One region of the Vibrio sp. 03_296 genome, then DNA from elsewhere that is predicted to be linked to it. Evidence: predicted binding sites of a transcription regulator. Region 1 holds the regulator's gene; each other region holds the start of a gene.
What was found. The regulator CRP, encoded in region 1, controls carbon source genes, mostly activating them, when cyclic AMP is high. The targets are predictions, from matches to a motif close to TGTGANNNNNNTCACA.
Positions count from the first base shown of each region.

Region 2: a site for CRP is predicted at 3,130-3,145, ahead of CIK04_RS05040 (NupC/NupG family nucleoside CNT transporter). Genes of this name have one in related genera too.
Region 3: a site for CRP is predicted at 2,265-2,280, ahead of deoD (purine-nucleoside phosphorylase). Genes of this name have one in related genera too.

Region 1 is NZ_NPKW01000127.1:7,977-15,708, forward strand. It holds gene CIK04_RS15540 (ABC transporter ATP-binding protein) at 48-1,970, shown strand; gene CIK04_RS15545 (TIGR02444 family protein) at 1,967-2,446, shown strand; gene CIK04_RS15550 (hydrolase) at 2,592-3,569, shown strand; gene CIK04_RS15555 (YheU family protein) at 3,625-3,837, shown strand; gene CIK04_RS15560 (phosphoribulokinase) at 3,966-4,835, shown strand; gene crp (cAMP-activated global transcriptional regulator CRP) at 5,078-5,710, shown strand; gene CIK04_RS15570 (DUF1338 domain-containing protein) at 5,822-6,613, opposite strand; gene astD (succinylglutamate-semialdehyde dehydrogenase) at 6,825-7,732, opposite strand, start outside.
Region 2 is NZ_NPKW01000052.1:16,271-24,002, forward strand. It holds gene CIK04_RS05025 (GGDEF domain-containing protein) at 1-311, shown strand, start outside; gene prfC (peptide chain release factor 3) at 444-2,033, shown strand; gene CIK04_RS32695 (DUF5363 family protein) at 2,164-2,301, shown strand; gene CIK04_RS05035 (TatD family hydrolase) at 2,288-3,085, shown strand; gene CIK04_RS05040 (NupC/NupG family nucleoside CNT transporter) at 3,291-4,553, shown strand; gene deoC (deoxyribose-phosphate aldolase) at 5,112-5,888, shown strand; gene deoA (thymidine phosphorylase) at 5,977-7,305, shown strand; gene CIK04_RS05055 (phosphopentomutase) at 7,360-7,732, shown strand, end outside.
Region 3 is NZ_NPKW01000056.1:112,330-120,061, forward strand. It holds gene CIK04_RS06570 (lactate dehydrogenase) at 1-1,384, opposite strand, end outside; gene deoD (purine-nucleoside phosphorylase) at 1,436-2,146, opposite strand; gene CIK04_RS06580 (DUF523 and DUF1722 domain-containing protein) at 2,562-3,515, shown strand; gene CIK04_RS06585 (MerR family transcriptional regulator) at 3,505-4,311, shown strand; gene phrB (deoxyribodipyrimidine photo-lyase) at 4,320-5,729, shown strand; gene CIK04_RS06595 (L,D-transpeptidase family protein) at 5,736-6,647, shown strand; gene CIK04_RS06600 (Lpp/OprI family alanine-zipper lipoprotein) at 6,668-6,946, opposite strand; gene CIK04_RS06605 (DEAD/DEAH box helicase) at 7,303-7,732, shown strand, end outside.

The DNA.
Region 1 (7,732 bases):
CAGCAAGAAAGTGCACGAATAAACAGCATTCATTTAAGCAGAACGACATGATTACCTTTTCAGACATTCAGCTGCTTCGCGGCGGCGCTCCTTTGCTTGATCAAGCATCAGCAACAATCCACCCAGGTGACAAAATTGGTTTAGTCGGTAAGAACGGTTGTGGGAAATCCACCCTGTTCGCCCTAATCAAAGATGAGCTGTCGATTGATGCGGGCTCATTTAGCTGTCCGCAACATTGGGAGTTAGCTTGGGTCGCACAGGAAACGCCCGCTTTAGAACGCAGCGCCATTGAATATGTGATTGATGGAGATCGTGAATATCGTCAGCTTGAACGCCAGCTGGCGGAAGCTGAAGCGCAAGAGCAAGGGACTCGCATTGCGGAATTGCACGGTAAAATTGAAACCATTGGCGGCTACAGCATCCGTGCGCGGGCTTCAGAGCTTTTAGATGGTTTAGGTTTTAGCCAAGAACAGATGCACTGGAACCTGACCCAATTCTCGGGTGGATGGCGCATGCGTCTCAACCTTGCTCAAGCCCTGCTGTGCCGTTCTGATCTGTTGCTGCTTGACGAACCCACTAACCACTTAGACCTTGATGCGGTCATGTGGCTAGAGCGTTGGTTGCAAAGCTACCCAGGTACTTTGATGCTGATTTCGCACGACCGTGATTTTCTCGACCCAATCGTCAATCGCATCGTTCACATTGAAAACCAGAAACTCAATGAGTACACCGGTAACTACTCGTCGTTTGAAAACCAGCGCGCTCAGAAACTGATCCTGCAACAATCGATGTTTGAGAAGCAGCAGAAGCAGATGGCGCACATGCAAAGCTACATCGATCGTTTTCGCTACAAGGCGTCCAAAGCACGCCAAGCGCAAAGCCGCATCAAAGCGCTAGAGAAGCTAGAAAAAGTGCTACCCGCACAGTTTGATAACCCATTTAGCTTTGAATTTCGTGAACCTGCCGCGCTGCCAAATCCGATCATGATGATGGATGACGTTTCTGCCGGTTACGGTGATAACCTCATCCTCGATAAAATTCGTCTTAATCTGGTGCGTGGCAGCCGAATTGGTTTGCTCGGCCGCAACGGCGCCGGTAAATCAACACTGATCAAGTTACTCTCCGGAGAGCTGAAAGCCCAAGGTGGCGATTTGACTTACTCGCAAGGCGTCAAAATTGGTTACTTTGCTCAGCACCAATTGGAAACCTTGCACCCAGAAGAAACACCGCTGCAGCACATGATGCAGATCGCACCAGAAAAAACCGAGCAAGAGCTGCGTAATTATCTGGGTAGCTTCGGCTTTCACGGTGACAAAGCACTGGAGAAAGTAGCACCGTTTTCAGGGGGAGAAAAAGCACGCTTGGTGCTCGCGTTGATCGTCTGGCAAAAACCAAACTTATTGCTGCTCGACGAACCAACCAACCACCTAGACTTAGATATGCGCCAAGCGCTGACACTAGCGCTGCAAACCTTTGAAGGCGCGATGGTGATCGTCTCGCACGATCGCTATTTGATCCGCGCGACCACCGATGATCTTTACCTAGTGCACGATCGCCAAGTAGCACCGTTTGATGGCGACCTCAATGACTACTACAAGTGGCTCACTGAACAGCAAAAAGCTGAGCGTCGCGAAGCGGCCGCAGAAATGCCAGCCAAAGACAGCAGCAACAGTGCTGCCGCGAAAAAAGAGCAAAAGCGTCGTGAAGCCGATTTTCGTAAGTTAACCGCACCAATTCGCAAAAAACTGACACAGTTAGAAGCGAAAATGGATAAGTTGGGCGAAGCGTTGGCAGAGGCTGAGCAGCAATTGTCTGATAACTCACTGTATGATGCCGAAAATAAAGCTAAACTTACTCAAGTACTGGCGCTGCAAGCACAAAGTAAATCCGATCTCGAAGAGATTGAAATGGAGTGGATGGCCCAGCAGGAAGTACTGGAACAGATGGAACAGGAGTTCAATAGCCAATGAGTTCAGAGCACGTCCAACCTTCACTTACCCTCGAAAGGCTGTGGCAATTCAGCCTACAATATTATTCGATTCGAGAAGTGAAAGAAGCGTGCCTTGCTTTGCAGAACAACTTTAACGGCAACGTCAACTTACTGTTGCTGTTCAAATGGCTCGATGAACAACAACTGACGTTTCAAGAGCAAGAGTGGCATCAAGTACAAGCCTGCTTGGGCCGCTCTGAAACGCTACTGCATACCTACCGCGATCTCCGTCGTCAGTTTAAACAGCATCTACCGGATACCCTCTATCGCGAAGCGCTGCAATTTGAACTGCAATTGGAAAAGCAGCAACAATCCGATCTCGTTGATTGCATCAACACCCTAACGCTGTCTCCCAACCAGCAACAGCCGCTCACACAGCGCTACTGCCAACATCTCGGTGCTGCGCACCTCTACAACGCCTTCGTCGTTGCCTCACCGTCACAGAAACTCAGTTGAAGTGTGATCCTGAGCCCGTCTCACAAAGAACATTCCCCTCAATGATTGACGAAAAGTTGAGCTGAAGGACTAAATTAACTCGTATCACGCATACAAAGGTCAGTGAAATGCCTCGCTGATCCAAATCACTCAAAGAGCAACACACATGACTCAGTTTACCGCCGCAGCTGGGATAAAAAATCCACACCTACAAACCTTATTGCCGCGCTTAATTCGTAAAAAAGCCTTGTTCGAACCTTTATGGCAAACGCTGGACACCCCAGATGGCGATTTTTTGGATCTCGCTTGGAGCGAATCTCCGCACAATGATCAAGCCAAAAACAAACCCTTATTTGTGTTGTTTCACGGCCTTGAAGGCTGCTTCTACAGCCCTTACGCCAATGGTCTAATGAAAGCCTTTGCTGACGCTGGTTGGCTGGCGGTGATGATGCATTTTCGTGGTTGCAGCGGTAAGCCTAATCGCCTCGCGCGCGCGTACCATTCCGGCGAAGTAGAGGATGCAAGACTGTTTCTTACGCATTTGCACGACGCGTTTCCTCACTCGGTCAAAGTAGCCGTGGGTATCTCCTTGGGAGGCAATATGCTGGCCAACTACTTGGCCAAGTATCAGGGAGACGAACGACTGGATGCGGCGACCATCGTCTCTGCACCGCTTGATTTGTCCGCTTGCTCGCAACGTATTGAGCAAGGGTTTTCGCGCGTCTATCGTCGCTACTTACTCTCCTCGCTCAAACGCAATGCACTGCGTAAGCACCATTTGCTGGCTGGCGAACTCGACCTTTCCTATCAAGCGATTAAACGAGTAACAAGACTGTACGACTTTGATGACTTGATCACCGCCCCGCTGCACGGCTTTCAAGATGCCGCCGATTACTATCAGCAGTGCTCTGGGCTCAACAAACTGCGCGATATTCGCATTCCGACTCAAATCATTCACGCGAAAGACGATCCCTTTATGACCGACGCAGTGATCCCTAAGTTTGTGCTCCCAGACAACATCGATTATCGACTGTTTGATCACGGTGGTCATGTCGGTTTTCTCAGCGGAACCGCACTGCAACCGCGATTTTGGCTAGAAGAAGCGCTGCCCGCCTACTATGAAAGTATGGCGGTTTCTGGATAATAGCGCCCCTGTCGGCCAACAAATCCACTCACGAGCATAGAATAAAGAGGTATTTATGATCGTTCCATGGCAACAAATCAGCCCTGAGGCGCTGAGCAATTTGATTCGCGAGTTTGTGCTGCGTGAAGGCACCGATTACGGTGAAAGTGAATACTCACTTGAGGAAAAAATCGCACAAGTACAGCAGCAGTTGGAATGCGGCGAAGCGGTGGTGGTTTTCTCTGAGTTACACGAAACCGTGGATATTCAGTTAAAACAAAAATTCTAGCTGCTCCACACTTTACCGAATCCTATCCCATGACAAGCAAAGTGAACGTGCTATAGTGGGACAAACGATAGCTCCGCGGGAGGCCGATTCCCGCTCAACAGGTAAGTTTGAATACGACAAGGTCTGTCATGTCTGCAAAACACCCAATAATAGCCGTCACAGGTTCATCCGGTGCCGGCACCACCACCACCTCCGAAGCTTTCCGCAAGATGTTCAATATGATGAGCATCAAGCCCGCATGGGTCGAAGGGGATAGCTTCCACCGTTTTACGCGCCCAGAGATGGATGTCGAAATTCGCAAGGCAAAAGAACAAGGCCGTCATATCAGCTATTTTGGCCCTCAAGCCAACGATTTCCCAGCTCTAGGCGAATTTTTCCGCCAATACGGTAAATCTGGCACTGGTGAAGTGCGCCGCTATCTGCACACTTTTGACGAAGCGGTACCCTACAACCAAATGCCCGGCACTTTTACCCCATGGCAAAAGCTACCCGAAAATACCGATGTGCTGTTTTATGAAGGGCTGCACGGTGGCGTCGTGGATGGCGAAGTGAATGTCGCGCAACACGTCGATTTCTTGATAGGCATGGTACCGATCGTCAACTTAGAGTGGATTCAAAAATACGTCCGTGACACCCGTGATCGCGGTCATTCACGCGAGGCTGTGATGGATTCGATTGTGCGCTCAATGGACGACTATCTGAATTACATCACACCGCAATTTTCTCGTACTCACATCAACTTTCAGCGAGTCCCAACGGTCGATACCTCCAATCCGCTCAACGCCAAAGGCATCCCAAGCCTTGATGAAAGCTTTGTGGTGATTCGTCTTAGAGGAATCAAAAACGTTGATTTTCCATACCTACTGGCGATGATCGATGGCTCGTTCATGTCACGCCACAACACCCTTGTGGTGCCGGGAGGAAAAATGAGTTTTGCTATGGAATTAATTGTGCAGCCTATCCTGCAACAATTGATTGAAACGGGCAAAATTGGATAAAAACCCAGCACAGAGAGCGATTACTTTTCATACCGTGATCATGTGCACAGTTTTGCTTAAAAAATCCGATACTCGGCACGATTAAAATCAAGAAATCGTTTTCGAAAAAGGATACTATTTCAAACCGAAACACAAGATAGCTTGCAGCCTTAGTTAACAGCTCTTATTCTAGGAAGCCAAGATTAAGGCTTCGCTAAAATACGGATAGCGGCAAGCGTACCCTGCAGAGGAAGTGAGATATTATGGTTCTAGGTAAACCTCAAACCGATCCAACACTAGAGTGGTTTCTTTCACACTGTCATATTCATAAGTACCCATCAAAAAGCACGCTAATTCATGCGGGCGAAAAAGCAGAAACACTTTACTACATCGTAAAAGGTTCTGTTGCGGTACTGATTAAGGATGAAGAAGGTAAAGAAATGATCCTTTCTTACCTAAATCAAGGTGACTTTATTGGTGAATTAGGCCTGTTTGAAGAAGGCCAAGAGCGTACCGCTTGGGTTCGCGCAAAATCTCCTTGTGAAGTCGCGGAAATCTCATTCAAGAAATTCCGTCAGCTAATTCAGGTAAACCCTGACATCCTGATGCGTCTATCTGCTCAGATGGCAAGCCGTCTGCAAGTGACCAGCCAAAAAGTGGGTGACTTGGCATTCCTAGACGTAACTGGTCGTATCGCTCAGACGCTATTGAATCTTGCTAAACAACCAGATGCGATGACACACCCAGATGGCATGCAGATCAAGATCACTCGTCAAGAAATCGGTCAAATCGTTGGCTGTTCTCGTGAGACAGTAGGTCGTATCTTGAAGATGCTCGAAGAGCAAAACCTGATTTCTGCACATGGCAAGACTATCGTTGTTTACGGTACTCGTTAATTTCCATTAGCGATGAACAGTTTCAAAAGCCACTCATGGCAACATGAGTGGCTTTTTTGTTTCACAGAGACGGCAATTGAGAGCCGTGAGCGACTCTGTTAACCGCTTCTGTTAACCATTAGTGCTTTCGAAAATCTTATCGGCAGAAGCTTCTACAAACCCTGGGTAAAGCTCACCGTTGTCCATCGGGTAACGCTTGGCGAATTCGTAGAAACCACCAGGAACGATTTCACTGCCCTCGCTAAAGTGCACCGCCACTTTGTCGGCCATGGTCGAGGATTGCTCGAGCAACACCTCTGGCGAGCCTTTGACTTCACCACCCACTTCGTTAATGACAAAACCTGCGTTGCGTAAGTGATCATTCACGCCTTTAACCGAGTCCAACGCCTTGAGCTGATTAACACTGACGGTAAAGTGATTGGCACCATAGCCATGAGCCGCCAACCAAGACGCGTATTCACTTTCTTGTGCTAGGGTTTGGTAATCAGCAAACGACAGCTCCCATAAGCGACCACCGTGTAAAAATGCACAGTCCTCTAGGCGAGAAGCGTCGACTTGCGCCACCAATTTTTCGACGATGGCTTGCAACGCCTCCGAGCATTCATCCACTTTGAGCGCGCTGATAAACACTTTAGGTTGGGTCGGGTCGGGATGCTCAAAGTGCTTGGCAATCAACTTTTTGCTCTTAAACAGGTAATCACCACACGCCACATAGCCAAGGGCTAGAAATGGCTTAGCGAGCGTCTCAATACCCAGCGGAGCAACATTAAATGTGCGCAAAGCGATGTGGTCGTTAATCAATGGCTCGTCTTCTTCAAGCAGTTGATGAACTTTTGCAGCGGAAGGACACAAACGTTGAATATAGTCATTCCATAGCGATTGAAAGAGAACAGCTGGCGTCATAACGCCTCCTTGTTGTTGTAGATTCACGTTGTCGGTTATAGCGTAAATGGAAAAATGGCGATGGCGGTTGCTGTCCAGAGTACAACCGACATCGCCATCAACCTGTGACGGCGATGACCGAGGTGTAAAAACCTCACTTATCACTGGGCAACAGTGACTCAGGCTCGATCCCACTGCGCCCTTGGGCGACTAACGCACCCTTATTATTATTTTACAGTTCGACGCCTGGGCTTAACGTTGCAGGGAGTAATGTCTCCTCCCCTTCCATCGAAGCCATTGGATAGGCACAGTAATCCGCGGCGTAATACGCACTGGGGCGCAAGTTGCCCGACGCACCAGGGCCACCAAACGGTGCATCACCGCTCGCACCCGTTAGCTGACGGTTACGATTGACGATGCCAGCACGAATATGGTCAACGAAGTATTGCCACTCACCATCATCGGTTGACACCAAACCGGCCGATAAGCCAAAGCGGGTATCATTGGCGAGCTCAACCGCTTGCTCTAGTGTTTGATAACGTACCACTTGCAGTAATGGGCCAAAATATTCTTCATCGGGCAAATCGGCAATGTTGGTGACATCGATAATACCCGGCGTGACAAATGCCGCCGCCCCCGCTTTGGCTTCAATCAAGCTCTCTCCACCAAGCGATTGCAGGTTGGCTTGCGCCGCCAAAATGAAGTTTGCAGCAGCCACCGAGATCTGTGGTCCCATGAAAGGAGCGGGTTCTGCAAATGGCTGATCAACGCGCAACTTCTTGGTCGCTTCGACCAAGCGGGTGATCAGTGCATCGCCTTTCTCACCCAATGGGATGTAGAGACGACGCGCACAGGTACAGCGCTGTCCTGCACTGATAAAGGCCGACTGGATAATGGTGTAGACGGTGGCATCAAGATCGCCATAGTGATCGGTGATCACCATAGGGTTATTGCCACCCATTTCAAGTGCCAGCATCTTGCCCGGCTGACCGGCAAACTGGCGATGCAATAAGTGACCAGTGTTGGCGCTTCCCGTAAACAGCAAGCCATCGATGCCTTTCGAGTCTGCCAATGCAATGCCCGTTTCCTTGCCACCTTGTACGAGGTTGATCCCCCCTTGCGGCAACCCAGCGGCTTGCC
Region 2 (7,732 bases), on a different contig from region 1:
TGCTGCTGTTTGAAAACACTTCGGCCTCGTCAGCATTGTTGATTGTCAGCCATCTTTGCCAAAGAGTACGTAAGCAAGCCTATCCAAAGCACGCCAGTGTGACGCTGAGTGCAGGTATTGCGGAATGTCTGGAGGGGGATGATGTTGAGTCGTGGTTGAAGCGAGCTGATATTGCGCTGTATCAGAGCAAAGAGAATGGCCGGGATAGGGTGACACTCTCTGAGCCGCACAGCCTGCATCGTCACGCAAAAGAGGAGACTGATTGGCCCCCGTTTAGGCAAACGACAACGGGCGATCATGTCAGTCGTTAGGATCAAAGTTGCCGATTGGTCGAGAATAAGCGAGAATACCGCGCAAAATTGAATCTACTCAGGAATCTGGTTAGTCACCTCACATGACGTGCACCGATTTCCGGCTCAGATAAAACACAGAAGACCAGTTTCATGTCAAATGCTCCTTTTTTAAGCGAAGTGTCTAAACGTAGAACGTTCGCGATCATCTCGCACCCAGATGCGGGTAAAACAACTATCACAGAAAAAGTCCTGCTTTTCGGACGTGCGATTCAAACCGCAGGCACAGTAAAAGGTCGTGGTTCTAGCCAGCACGCTAAGTCTGACTGGATGGAAATGGAAAAAGAACGTGGTATCTCGGTGACAACATCGGTGATGCAGTTCCCGTACAACGATTGCTTAGTGAACCTACTCGATACTCCGGGGCACGAAGACTTCTCGGAAGATACTTACCGCACACTAACGGCGGTTGACTCGTGTTTGATGGTGATCGACGCCGCGAAAGGTGTTGAGGATCGTACTCGCAAGCTTATGGAAGTTACCCGTCTGCGTGATACGCCGATCGTGACCTTCATGAACAAATTGGACCGTGATATTCGCGATCCGATGGAACTGCTTGATGAAGTCGAGAGCGAGCTGAATATTGCTTGTGCGCCGGTTTCTTGGCCAATTGGCTGTGGTAAAGAGTTCAAAGGCGTTTATCACATCCATCGTGATGAGACCATTTTGTACTCAACGGGGCAGGGGCACACAATTCAAGAGCAGCGTATCATTAAAGGTCTTGATAACCCGGATTTGGATGCTGAGATTGGTGCAGATCTCGCTGAGCAACTGCGTGAAGAACTGGAACTGGTTCTTGGTGCGTCTCACGAGTTTGATCAAGAGATGTTCCTAAAGGGTGAATTGACTCCGGTATTCTTTGGTACAGCATTAGGTAACTTTGGTGTTGACCACATGCTTGATGGTTTGACGGACTGGGCGCCAGCGCCGCTACCGCGCCAAGCCAATGAACGTGAAGTGGAAGCCACTGAAGACAAGTTCAGCGGTTTCGTCTTTAAGATTCAGGCGAATATGGATCCTAAGCACCGCGACCGTATCGCGTTTATGCGTATTGTGTCGGGCACGTATACTCAAGGCATGAAGATGAATCACGTTCGCTTGGGTAAACAAGTGAACATTTCTGATGCCGTGACCTTCATGGCGGGCGATCGTTCTCGCGCGGAAGCTGCGTATGCCGGTGACATCATTGGTTTGCATAACCATGGCACCATTCAAATTGGTGACACCTTTACACAAGGTGAATCGCTGAAGTTCTCTGGTATTCCAAACTTTGCGCCTGAGCTATTCCGTCGTATTCGCCTGCGCGATCCGCTGAAGCAAAAACAACTGTTAAAAGGTCTTGTTCAGCTTTCAGAAGAAGGTGCAGTACAGGTATTTCGTCCTCTGCAGAACAACGACTTGATCGTGGGCGCGGTCGGTGTGCTTCAGTTTGATGTTGTTGTGGCGCGTTTGAAGTCTGAATATAACGTTGAAGCGATTTACGAGAGTGTGAACGTAGCGACAGCGCGTTGGGTTGAGTGTGGTGATGCGAAGAAGCTAGATGAGTTCCAACGTAAGAACCAAACTAACCTAGCACTGGATGGTGGCGATAACTTAACGTACATTGCGCCAACCATGGTAAACCTCAATCTTGCGAAAGAGCGTTTCCCTGAAGTGGAATTCCGAGCGACTCGTGAACACTAATCACGCGAATGTGTGCGTTTGGTTCGCATAACCTGTTTGCTAAGAGCCCTAAGTTTGTCGCTTAGGGCTCTTTTTTATCTGCGGTAAAAGATGATAATGAAAGGGCAATCATCACAATAAGGAAGTGCACATGCAATGGTGGCGAAAGTGGTTAAAACGTTATGATGACTGGTGCAAAGAGATGGGATTAACACCTGAACAAAAGCGCAGTTGTGTACCATACAAAAAAGATCCGGCGCGAGAAAAGAAAAGCGATGAAACTGTTTGATACGCATTGCCACCTCGATTTTGACGTTTTTGAACCAGCGCGCTCGCAGCATTTTCAAAGAGGGCTAGAGGCTGGTGTGGAACGTTTGTTACTGCCATCCGTTGGTCCCGATAACTGGCAAAAAGTAAAAACACTGGCGCAATGGTCTGCAATGCTCTCTGAGGAGGCTCAGCCAGAAATCTTTTACGCGTTGGGCTTTCATCCCTATTTTCTGACGTCGGATTATCAGCAAAAACAAAGTGCGCTCGTGGCTTTGTTGGACGAGCGTGACACGCGCTGCGTAGCCATTGGGGAATGCGGTTTGGATGATGGGGTTGAACAAGACGCTGCATTGCAAGAGCAGGCGTTGAACTACCAGCTCGATTTGGCCAAGCAGTATCAACTGCCGGTTATTTTACACAATCGACGATGTCACAATCGACTTATTCAATTAGTCAAAGCGGCTCGGCTGCCAAAAGGCGGCGTTATCCATGCGTTTTCTGGTAGCTATGAACAGGGAATGGAGTGGATACGTTTGGGTTTTTATCTTGGGGTCGGCGGAACCATTACCTACCCCAGAGCGAACAAAACGCGCCAAGCGATCAGTCGACTCCCTTTAGAAAAACTGCTGCTTGAAACCGATGCGCCAGATATGCCGATATTTGGCTTTCAAGGAAAGCTCAATACACCTGCTCAGATTATTCACCCACTAAATGAGTTGAGTGTGTTGCATAATCAAACAAAGCAAACGATTGCCTCTCAAATCTGGAAAAATAGCAATTCTCTGTTCTCTATCTGTGAATGAAATCTAAAAAACTTGTTTAAAGAGAGTTCCGTTCTGTATGTTATTGTGAGTTTACTCACAAATGGAGGTGAATTAGCGATGAATCTTATGGGAAAGTGTGAAGGTGGCATTACTTTAATTATTGGGGCATGAGTATAATGGCCCCCGCTTAATAGCTCCATTTTGTAACACGCCAATAAATAACTTAATAAGGAAGTCATAAACTATGAGCCTGTTTATGAGCCTAGTCGGTATGGCAGTATTGCTAGGAATTGCATTACTACTGTCAGATAACCGTAAAGCTATCAATCTTAGAACTGTGGCTGGCGCTTTTGCTATCCAATTCATCATCGGTGGTTTCGTTCTTTACGTTCCATGGGGTCGTGATCTACTAGCGGGTTTCTCTGCTGGTGTTCAAAACGTGATCGACTACGGTAAAGACGGTACTGGTTTCTTGTTCGGCAGCCTAGTTAACTTCTCAGTTGACGGTATCGGCTTCATCTTTGCTTTCCAAGTACTACCAACACTGATTTTCTTCTCAGCACTTATCTCTGTACTTTACTACATTGGTGTGATGCAGTGGGTTATCAAGATCCTAGGTGGCGGTCTTCAGAAAGCGCTAGGTACGTCTCGTGCCGAGTCAATGTCTGCAGCAGCTAACATCTTCGTAGGTCAAACTGAAGCACCACTAGTGGTTCGTCCGTTTGTACCAAAAATGACTCAATCTGAGCTATTTGCAGTAATGTGTGGTGGTCTAGCGTCTGTTGCTGGTGGTGTATTAGCAGGTTACGCATCTATGGGTGTACCTCTAGAGTACCTTGTAGCAGCATCATTCATGGCAGCTCCTGGTGGTCTACTGTTCGCTAAAATCATCAAACCAGAAGTTGATACTCCAAATGAAAGCTTGGAAGACAACATTGATGGTGGTGACGACAAGCCAGCTAACGTTATCGACGCAGCAGCAGGCGGTGCATCAGTTGGTCTACAACTAGCACTAAACGTTGGTGCAATGCTACTCGCATTCGTTGGTCTAATCGCACTAGTTAACGGCATCCTAGGTGGCGTTGGTGGTTGGTTTGGCATGGAAAACCTAACTCTAGAACTTATTCTAGGTTGGTTGTTCTCGCCGCTAGCATTCCTAATCGGTGTTCCATGGGCTGAAGCAACATTTGCGGGTTCTTTCATCGGTCAAAAACTGGTTGTAAACGAATTCGTAGCTTACCTAAACTTCGTACCTTACGTTGGTGATGCAGCACAAGTTGTCCCAGCAACAGGTCAAGTAATGTCTGAGAAGACTCAAGCAATCATCGCCTTCGCTCTATGTGGTTTCGCAAACCTTTCTTCTATCGCGATTCTACTTGGTGGTCTAGGTAGCCTTGCTCCTGCTCGTCGTCACGACATCGCTCGTATGGGTGTTAAAGCGGTTGCAGCGGGTACGCTATCTAACCTAATGGCAGCGACCATTGCTGGCTTCTTCCTGTCTTTCTAATTTAGTTAAGAGAAAGCAATTATAGACGCCGTTTAAATCCGCCCCGTAGCAAGAGATTGCTGCGGGGCGTTTTCAGTTTTTAGCGCCAGTGAAGGTGATGCATTGAGCAAACGTTCACTTGTGCGAGAGGCTGAGTTTTTTTGAGATACAAACCGTTTGCGCTCTATTTGGCACTACAGTTTTGCGATGAATATCTATAATGTAGTAATAAGACCAGAGGGATTAGGCTTGCTGAGCCAATCACCTGCTGAATAGATGAGTTTGTAAGGGCAATGAAATGCCCAAACATAACAGAGTTGAATAACAAGGTAGGATGCCTTGCTTAACTTCTGATATGCAAGACACCGCAATCATAGATTGTTGTGCCATAGGCCAAATTGGTACTGTGCGGTGACAGGGATAGCAATTGGTAGTTGTAATGATTACCGAGTCTTCAAGGAACCAAGTCCGTTCATCAATGACTGTTTAGCAAAGACCTTTTTTGCTGTTTTATCGTTGTGATGTGAACAGAAAAAGGGGCTGAGTAGTGAAATTTTTGAATATTGATCGGAGATAGAAATGAGCGATTTGAAAGCAGCAGCGCTACGTGCACTGAAACTTATGGACCTAACAACGCTAAATGACGACGACACTGATGCAAAAGTGATCGCACTTTGTCACGACGCCAAAACGCCTGTAGGTAACACGGCAGCGATTTGTATTTACCCTCGCTTTATTCCTATTGCTAAGAAGACACTTCGTGAGCAAGGTACACCAGAAGTTCGCATTGCAACGGTAACGAACTTCCCACACGGCAATGACGACATCGAAATCGCAGTCGCTGAAACCAAAGCAGCGGTCGCTTACGGTGCCGATGAAGTTGACGTGGTTTTCCCATACCGCGCATTGATGGCTGGTGATGAGAAAGTGGGCTTCGAATTGGTTAAGCAATGTAAAGAAGCATGTGGCGACATTCTTTTGAAAGTCATCATCGAAACCGGCGAACTGAAAGAAGAAGCGTTGATCAAGAAAGCATCGCAAATCTGTATTGAAGCGGGTGCAGACTTTATCAAAACATCAACAGGTAAAGTGCCAGTTAACGCAACGCCAGAATACGCACGCATGATGCTTGAAGTGATTCGTGACATGGGTGTGGCTGAGAAAGTTGGCTTTAAACCTGCTGGTGGTGTACGCACTGCGGAAGACGCAGCGGCTTACCTAGCAATGGCAGATGACATCCTAGGTTCTGAGTGGGCGGATAATATGCACTACCGTTTTGGTGCGTCTAGCTTGCTAACCAACCTACTAAATACATTAGAAGTAACAGACCAAGTCGCTGATCCTGCAGCGTACTAATTCTAATAACGTCTGAACGTGGTGTGAAAGCACCACGTTACCTTCTTATCCTACTTTTACCATGGCCCATTGGGCTTGGGAGGCTCTAATGTATTTACCTCAAGAAATTATTCGTAAAAAACGCGACGGCGAAGCGCTGACTGCTGACGAAATTAACTTTTTTATCCAAGGTGTGGCGAACAATACGGTCTCTGAAGGTCAGATTGCCGCGTTCGCGATGACCATCTTTTTCAATGAAATGACGATGCCTGAACGTATTGCCCTAACGTGTGCAATGCGAGATTCTGGCATGGTGATTGATTGGAGCCACATGAACTTTGGTGGCCCAATCGTTGATAAACACTCAACCGGCGGTGTGGGCGATGTGACCTCTCTAATGCTTGGCCCTATGGTGGCAGCATGTGGTGGTTTCGTGCCGATGATCTCGGGTCGTGGCTTGGGCCATACTGGCGGTACGTTAGACAAACTGGAAGCGATTCCTGGCTACAACATCACACCAAGTAACGACGTATTCGGTCAAGTGACCAAAGAAGCAGGTGTAGCGATCATCGGCCAAACGGGCGATCTTGCACCAGCAGACAAACGAGTTTATGCCACTCGTGATATTACGGCGACGGTGGACAACATCTCACTGATCACCGCTTCTATTCTGTCTAAGAAGTTGGCGGCAGGTCTTGAATCTTTAGTGATGGATGTGAAAGTCGGTTCGGGCGCCTTTATGCCGACTTACGAAGCTTCAGAAGAATTGGCGAAATCCATTGTGGCGGTGGCGAATGGTGCGGGCACTAAGACGACGGCGATTTTGACCGACATGAACCAAGTATTGGCTTCTTCTGCGGGTAACGCCGTTGAAGTTCGTGAAGCGGTTCGTTTCCTCAAAGGTGAATATCGTAACCCTCGTTTGCTTGAAGTCACCATGGCGTCATGTGCAGAAATGTTGGTACTTGGTAAATTGGCTGAGAATACTGAAGATGCACGTGCGAAATTGATGGAAGTGCTGGATAACGGTAAAGCGGCCGAATGCTTTGGTAAAATGGTGGCTGGTTTGGGTGGTCCGGTTGACTTTATGGACAACTACGACAACTACCTCGATAAAGCTGAAATCATTAAGCCTGTTTACGCCAAAGAGACCGGTGTGGTGTCTGCAATGGATACTCGCGCTATTGGTATGGCTGTGGTGGCGATGGGCGGCGGACGCCGCGTTGCGACAGACAGCATCGATTACGCGGTAGGTTTTGATCAGTTTATCCGTTTGGGTGAAATCGCAAACAGCGAAAAACCATTGGCGATGATTCACGCTCGTAATGAAGCACAGTGGCAAGAAGCTGCGAATGCACTGCAAGCCGCGATTAAGGTGGGTGGTGAGTACACACCAACGCCAGACGTATATCGTCAAATTCGCCAAGAAGATATTTAATGACTATTGGGCCTATTACTGTCATGGGGCGGTAATAGGTCTGAGGAAGAAGCAATGAAAAGAGCATTTATTTTAGTACTAGACTCCTTTGGTATTGGTGCAACCGCAGATGCGAAAGAGTTTGGTGATGTCGGTTCAGATACCCTAGGCCATATTGCTGACCAATGTGAGCAGGGTTTGGCAAGCAATGATCAACGCCAAGGGGCTCTTCGTCTGCCAAATCTGTCCAAACTCGGTCTGGCGATGGCGCACAAAGAGTCAACGGGTCGTTTTGCGCCGGGTTTAGATGCGGACGCAGAAATCATCGGTGCCTACGGCCATGCCGCGGAGCTTTCTTCTGGTAAAGACACCCCGTCTGGCCACTGGGAAATTGCTGGCGTCCCTGTTTTGTTTGAATGGGGTTACTTCACTGACAAAGCCAACAGCT
Region 3 (7,732 bases), on a different contig from region 1:
ACAAATTATGCCAAGCTCTGAAAATGTCGAGCAATGGTAAGACGCCACCTGGTCTGAGTTTTCGTCTTGGTTCGTTGACAAACCCTTCAAACAATAACTGAAAACGTGACTGATAAAACGAGATATTTCGCGTGGTTGCTTTGTTAAACCATTGTTCTGGCTGATTTTTGTTACCTGCAAGATAACAAATACCTTTGAGTTTGCTGCCTTGGTTGGCAATTGCCCAGCGATCTCGCCACCAACTCATGTAGACAATGTCAAACTTTTCAAATGATTGGTTTAAATCCCAACTGGGATCTTCGTCGACATAAAGCAGGTCAACATTTTGACTTTGGATTCGAGGGAGGCAAACACTCAGGGCCGCAGAGCGCAATAGTGGATCTTGTGGCATGTAAAGTGAGACGCGTCCAGCTTCATTACACATATCCAGCACATGCAAATAATGCGCATAAGAGGTGTAAGGCGGACGAACTACGGCGCCTTTCGTCGGGTAGTTGAAGGTTGCCATATTTCCCATTGGATCTTCAACGTTGCCGCGGGCCAAAATGGTTTGGTATTTCTGGTCGATACGTTCACGCAGATAGTCAGAAGGTGTGTTTTCTGGCTCTTTTGCCTCAGCGGTGTACTGCGGAGAAACAAAACGTGAAATCGCTTCGTAAGGGTTGTGATCAACCGTACCTATTGGCTCTTCTTTGGCAGAGTAGTTCACATGTTGGCAAAGAATATAGCCAGAATGCGCATCGCCTGTGGCCATCCAATAGACACCATTGTCGCTATTGGGTTGCAAACGTTGGTAATGAGAAGCAAGTTCGTAATTGAGCGCATGGTTGACCCATCGCGCATCAATCGTTGCCAATTTACGGCGGCAACGGCTGGCAATGTGTTCAACATGGTCATAAAACGTTTTTGGGTTGATGGCCAGTTTACGGCAAATCTCGCGCACCGAGTAACCGGTGAACAACAGGCCCATTAAGTTTTCTTGAAACTGAAGCTTTTTGTTGGCGCCAGACCATTTATCGACAAACGTGGATTGGCATGCTTTGCAGCGATAGCGTTGGCGATCACCACTGTAACCAAAGGCATGGTAGAGATGTTTGTGGGTATGAACAGAAAGGCCAAAGTTTGCGCAGTCGTCGTTTCGACACGCAGGCAAACCATCACTGTGAAGTTGACGTAAGCGATGCAGCTCATTCAACACTTCACGGTTGTTAAGTAAGGGGGGGAAAGCTCCACATTCACGACAGACCATCGCTGGACGCTTAGGGTTCGCATGTTGCAAAACGTATCGTTTTGCATCGCTCAGACCAAAGTTGTCACACGCCAATGTTTTACAAAAGTTGAGTTGTAACCCATCTGCGTCTTTTGGCAGTTCGCCGTTAGACACGATCGCCCCCTCGGGATTATTCGGATGGCTGGGCGAACCCAGCCAAAAAACTTAAAGATTGATTGCTGTTTCTAGAGCGACTTTCATCATGTCGTTGAACGACTTCTGACGATCTTCAGAGCTTAGTTTCTCGCCACGGATGATGTGGTCAGAAACAGTCAGAATAGTCAGTGCTTTTGCTTTCAGATCCGCAGCCACACCGTAGATGCCCGCCGCTTCCATATCCACACCTAGGATGCCCAGTTTTTCCATCTTCTCGAAGATGTCTGCTTCTGGTGTGTAGAAAAGATCCGCAGAGAATACGTTACCAACTTTTACTGGTACGTTTTGCGCACGTGCTTGTTTAACGGCTTCTTCCAATAGACCGTAATCCGCCAGTGCAGCGAAATCGTGATCGTTAAAGCGGATACGGTTTACTTTAGAATCCGTCGAAGCACCCATGCCGATCACAACGTCCATCAGGTTAACGTCGTCGCGCACCGCGCCACAGCTACCAACGCGGATAACATTTTTCACGCCGTATTCAGCGATCAGTTCGTGAACATAGATACATGCAGATGGGATACCCATACCGTGGCCCATAACAGACACTTTTTTACCTTTGTAAGTGCCAGTGAAGCCGAACATGTTACGAACGTCACAAACTTGTTTTACATCTTCCAAGAAAGTTTCTGCGATGTACTTAGCGCGTAGCGGATCGCCTGGCATAAGTACGGTTTCTGCGAAATCACCTGGTTGTGCGTTGATGTGTGGGGTTGCCATAGTATTCTCCAATATTTCTATTGAGGTAATTGTCATCAAAAACAGAGTCAAATTACCAATTCTGTTGAAACTGTTTTCGTTCGTTGAGGCAATACTAGCTAGATAATTCGCCATTCCATGAGATGTGGCTCACAAAAGCTCCTGATTATACATTTATAACCACGATTGATAACTAAAAATGTTGAAACTTAAAGGGCAATCGATTTGCCATGCTTGAGGTGCGTCACTGGTGCGTTGGGAGGGGGTGGGAGCGTCGCAACTTATGGGTGATTTGTTACATGTTAATAACCTATGACATGGTTTAGTAACGTTAATTGTGGATTTTTCCTAGATATGTACAAAAAAAATATTTGTACAACTCAAGTTTGCTTGCTATAAATTGTACAAGTAATTTTTTTGTATAAGGGTGATGAGCATGAGTTCTTCTACACTAAAGATCGGTATCAGTGCATGTGTGTTGGGTGATCAAGTCCGTTTTGATGGGGGACACAAACAGAGTCGTTTTGTGGTGCAGGAACTGATGCCACACTTCTCCTTTGTACCGGTTTGCCCTGAGGTGGGGATGGGAATGCCTGTACCGCGCCCGACGATTCGCCTTATTTCGAATGAAGAACGAATCGCGATGGTGGAAACAAAGAACCCTGACAAAGATTACACTGAGCAGATGCTCTCTTACTCTGAGCAGCAAGTTGATCGATTAATGGCACACTCTTTAAGTGGTTACATTGTCTGCGCAAAATCACCCACCTGTGGCATGGAGAAGGTCAAGGTCTACAAAGCTCATGGCGCGGAGAAAGAAGGCGTTGGTTTGTACACCCAAACGCTGATGCGCAAAATGCCTTGGTTGCCGGTGGAAGAAGATGGCCGCCTGAACGATCCTGTGCTGCGTGAAAATTTCATCACTCGTGTTTATTGCCTGCATGATTTTAATACCAACGTACTGAATCAGTTGTCGCGCAAAAGCATCGTCGAGTTCCATTCTCGCTACAAACTGACCTTGATGGCACATCATCCAGAGTCTTACAAAACCTTGGGCTGCTTGGTAGCCAAAATAGCTGATTATGATATCAACGAGTTTGCTGTTGAATACCGTCAAGGGTTGATGGTCGCGTTAACCCATCGAGCAAGCCGTAAAAACAACACCAATGTGTTGATGCATGTTCAAGGCTATTTTAAAAAGGCACTGAACAAAGAGCAGAAAAGCGAGTTGGCGCAAGTGATCGATGATTATCGCACAGGTATGCTGCCACTGTTGGCACCATTGACCTTGATTCGCCACTATCTCAATACCCATCCTGATGGCTATTTGGAAAGCCAAAAATACCTCAAGCCTTATCCACAAGAGTTGAAATTACGTTATGGTTTGTAATGAAAAAAATGCAGTAGAAAAGTTGTATGCGATTCGCGAAGTCTCTGAGATTACGGGGGTTAAGCCGGTCACTTTAAGGGCGTGGCAGCGTCGCTACAATTTGGTTCAACCCGAACGTACGGAGAAAGGGCATCGACTCTACAGTGAAGACAATATCGAGATGATTCGCGAAATTCAGGGTTGGCTCGCTAAAGGCATTGCCATCGGCAAGGTGAAAGATCTGCTGGTAAACCCCGATGCCGAAGGCGCGTTGGCAGCGGAGAGTCGTGAGTTAGATGAAGTCGAACGAATGTTGACAGCTCTGTCTGTACTGAACGCAGGCAAGGCTGAGTCGGTGCTCAATACGGTGCTGAAAGAGTATCCATTTTCGGTGGTTTGCGATCAGTTCTTATATCCGGTCATGACGGCATTGGAACGGGTTAAAAGCACCACTCGTAGCCTACAAAAAGGCTTACTTCGTTCTATGCTGCATACTCGTCTTACCTTTATTGTTGAAGCAGAGCGGAAAGCGGCCAGTAAAGGCAAGTGTCTACTGCTTTCCTATGAAGGCGGGGATTTTATTGCAGGATGGATGGAGGCAGTGACGTTAAGCGAACAAGGTTGGTATGTCACCTTGGTTGATGGAGTGGAAGATCTTTCTGGGCTCGATTTTGCTGATGTCACCGAACACTATCAGCGTGTGCATATTTTCTCGCATCGAGCGTTGCAAGAGAAACAGATGAACATGGTTAAGTCCATGCTCGATAACAACAAAGTTACGTTGAGCGATGTTCTGGCTCGACTCCAGTTTGGGTAGGGATGGTAATGAAGCTGGTTTGGTTACGCAGAGACTTGCGCAGTGTGGACAACACAGCGCTCAATCATGCTATTGCGACTTCACAAGAGGTGGTTGCCTGTTTTGTGGCCACCCCTTTGCAATGGCGTGATCATCATATGGCGCCCATGCAGGCCGATCTCATTGCGCGGCGTTTGGCGGTGCTGGCGGAAGAACTCAACGCGCTGAACATCCCGCTGTTGTACGACGAAGTGGATGACTACGCTCAAAGCGCAACACGTGTTGCGAACTGGGCTGAACAATTGGCGGTTAGTGAAGTGGTGTTTAACCGCGACTATGAAGTCAATGAGCGTGTTCGTGACGAACAGTTAATCAATCAGCTCGCATCATCAGAGATTGGAGTCCTCGATGTCGAAGATAAGTGTGTGCAGGCACCTGGCTGCGTGTTGAATAAACAGGGGGACTATTTCAAAGTCTTTACACCGTTTAAAAAAGCGTGGCTGAAATCGTTTGTTCCTCCACAGATCATCAAAACCTCAGCGGCGCAGCCGGTTGTATTGCCTGAAGCGCTGCAATCATCACTTTGGCATGAGCAGGCGCCGTTTGGCTACCCACGAGAAAGCAGCGAGGCATGGTCTGTTGATTCTCAACAGATTCGTGAGACGTTAAGACGCTTCTGCCATGAGGAAGTGGATCGCTATCACGAGCAACGAGATTTCCCTGCCACGGCAGGCACCAGCGTGCTGTCCCCTTATTTGGCGATTGGCGCCATTTCGGTCAGGCAATGTATTGCACGACTGTATTGGCAGCAAAGTTATCTGTCGAATGGTCGTGAAGTGTGGTTGAGCGAGCTTATTTGGCGTGAGTTCTATCATCACCTGATTCATTTCGAACCCAAGTTGGTCAAAGGGCAGGGTTTTGTTGAGTGGGAAAAACATCTGCTATGGCCAGCAAAACCGGACTGGTTTGAACGTTGGTGCCGAGGGGAAACAGGCTACCCCATTGTGGATGCAGCGATGCGGCAACTCAACCAAACGGGATGGATGCATAATCGCTTGCGCATGATCGTGGCCAGTTTTCTCACCAAAGATTTGCACGTCAACTGGCGGCTGGGCGAGCAATACTTTATGCAGAAACTGGTGGACGGTGACTTTGCGGCCAACAATGGAGGCTGGCAATGGTGTGCCTCGACAGGGTGTGACGGTCAACCTTATTTTCGGATCTTCAACCCAATTACGCAGGGAGAGAAGTTTGACCCGAATGGCGAGTTTGTGAAGCACTGGCTACCAGAATTAGCGCAGGTGCCGAGTAAGTTCGTTCACCAGCCGTGGAACTGGACAGGTCACATGCAGTTAGATTACCCAGCGCCAATGGTTGATCACAAACAGGAAAGAGAGATAACCTTGTCTTTGTATACCCAAGCCAAGGATTGTCTCTGAATGAAAATGCCAAAACCCACATTGATTACGCTTTTCTGTGCGGCATTGATGAGTTGGAGGAGCGACGCTGCGACTTATGATCTTCCCGCGGAAGGCAGTCGGTTAATTGGACGCATCCAGCATCATGTTGTTGAAAAAGGCGAAACCATGGCGAACATCGCCAAGCAATATGATGTGGGCTTTTTGGCCTTGATGGCAGCCAATAAAGGGGTAGACCCATTTCTGCCTCAGGAAGGTTATGTGCTTTCTATCCCTAGTGAAATGGTGCTTCCGCCCGTGGAGTACCAAGGCATAGTGATCAATTTAGCGGAGTTAAGGCTTTATTATTTTGAGCCCGAGCTGGGTAAGGTGCATGTTTTTCCGGTCGGGATTGGCCGAGTCGGGCGTGATACGCCAGAAATGGTGACGTCGATTCGTGAAAAACGACCGAATCCAACCTGGACACCTCCCGTTTCCATCCGTAAAGAGTATCGAGAAAAAGGCATCGAGCTGCCTAAAATTGTCCCGGCTGGGCCAGATAACCCGCTGGGCGAGTACGCCCTTCGCTTAGCGTATGGCAGCGGTGATTATTTGATCCACGGAACGAACAAAGATTTCGGTATCGGTTTGCGCGTCAGTGCTGGTTGCATTCGCATGGAGCCAAAAGATATTGAATGGTTGTTTTCTCAAGTGGACAAAGGACAGAGAGTGAAGATCATCAACCAGCCGGTGAAAGTGTCCCTTGAGCCGGGGCGAATTGTTTACCTTGAAGCGCACGAGCCACTCACCAGAAGCAATGGGGTTCAGGATGAGTTAGTTGTGCCAATAGAGTTGGATTGGTGGTTGAGCGAGTTAAATCTGAATGATTCGAAAGCGAAAGCGGTGATTGCGGCACAAAATGGTGTGCCCGTAGAGGTAGCTGCGCCAGGTTTTGAATAACCCGACGCAGATTACAGCAATTACTTCGTGTACGACTGAGCGATATTATCGATACGCTCGTTCGCACGTTCTGCTTCTTCTTGAGCTGCCATCGCTGCTGTAGCAGCTTCTTTGGCTTTCATCTCAGCGTCCGCTTGATTGCTCTTAAGTGCAGCCACTTCTTTTGTCAGTACATCGACTTGATTCTTAAGATCTTCTACCTGCGCCATTGCTGCTTTGGTTTGTTCATCTGGCCCCGATGCACAACCGGCAAGTAAAAGAACAGAAGAGGTGGCAGCTGCAATTAGGATCTTATTCATAAAAACTCCTTGTTCTATAATTGTCTGTCATTATTGACACTAATGTCATATGACTCTTTGATTGTAGCGACAATAAATGACAACAGCGAATTAAAAAGTGAGCAACGTCCACATATTGAAGGATTTTTACCGAGTTCTAACAGAGATGAGACGTTTTTCTGTGTTGTGTGTCGGATCTGGTTAGCCTATTGCTTGACATGAACTTGGGTAATCGAATTTTTAGGCCGATGTTTCCTGTGAAATGTGGATAATTTTTCTGTGATCTCTATCCTTTATTGTGCGGTTTAAGGTATCATTGCGCGTTTTTATTGATTCCCTCTCGGCGGCAAAATAAGCGGCCAAGATAGTGCAAAATAGTGGAGAAACCTTTGCAATTTAAAGATTTAGGCTTAGATAATCGCCTACTGAAGAACCTAAAGCACTTAGATTTTCAGAAAGCGACGAAAATTCAACAGCAAGCGATTCCAGTTGCGATTGCTGGTAAAGATTTGCTGGCATCCTCAAAAACAGGTTCTGGCAAAACGCTGGCGTTTGTTTTGCCTATGCTTCATAAGTCTTTAAAAACAAAAGCATTGTCAGCGCGTGACCCGCGTGGTGTGATCCTTGCGCCTACTCGTGAACTTGCAAAACAAGTGTATGGAGAGCTTCGTACCATGTTGGGCGGCCTTTCCTACGACGCAACCTTGATCGTGGGTGGTGAGAACTTCAACGATCAAGTAAAAGCGTTAGCACGCTACCCTAAATTCATTGTCGCGACTCCAGGGCGTCTTGCGGATCACTTAGAGC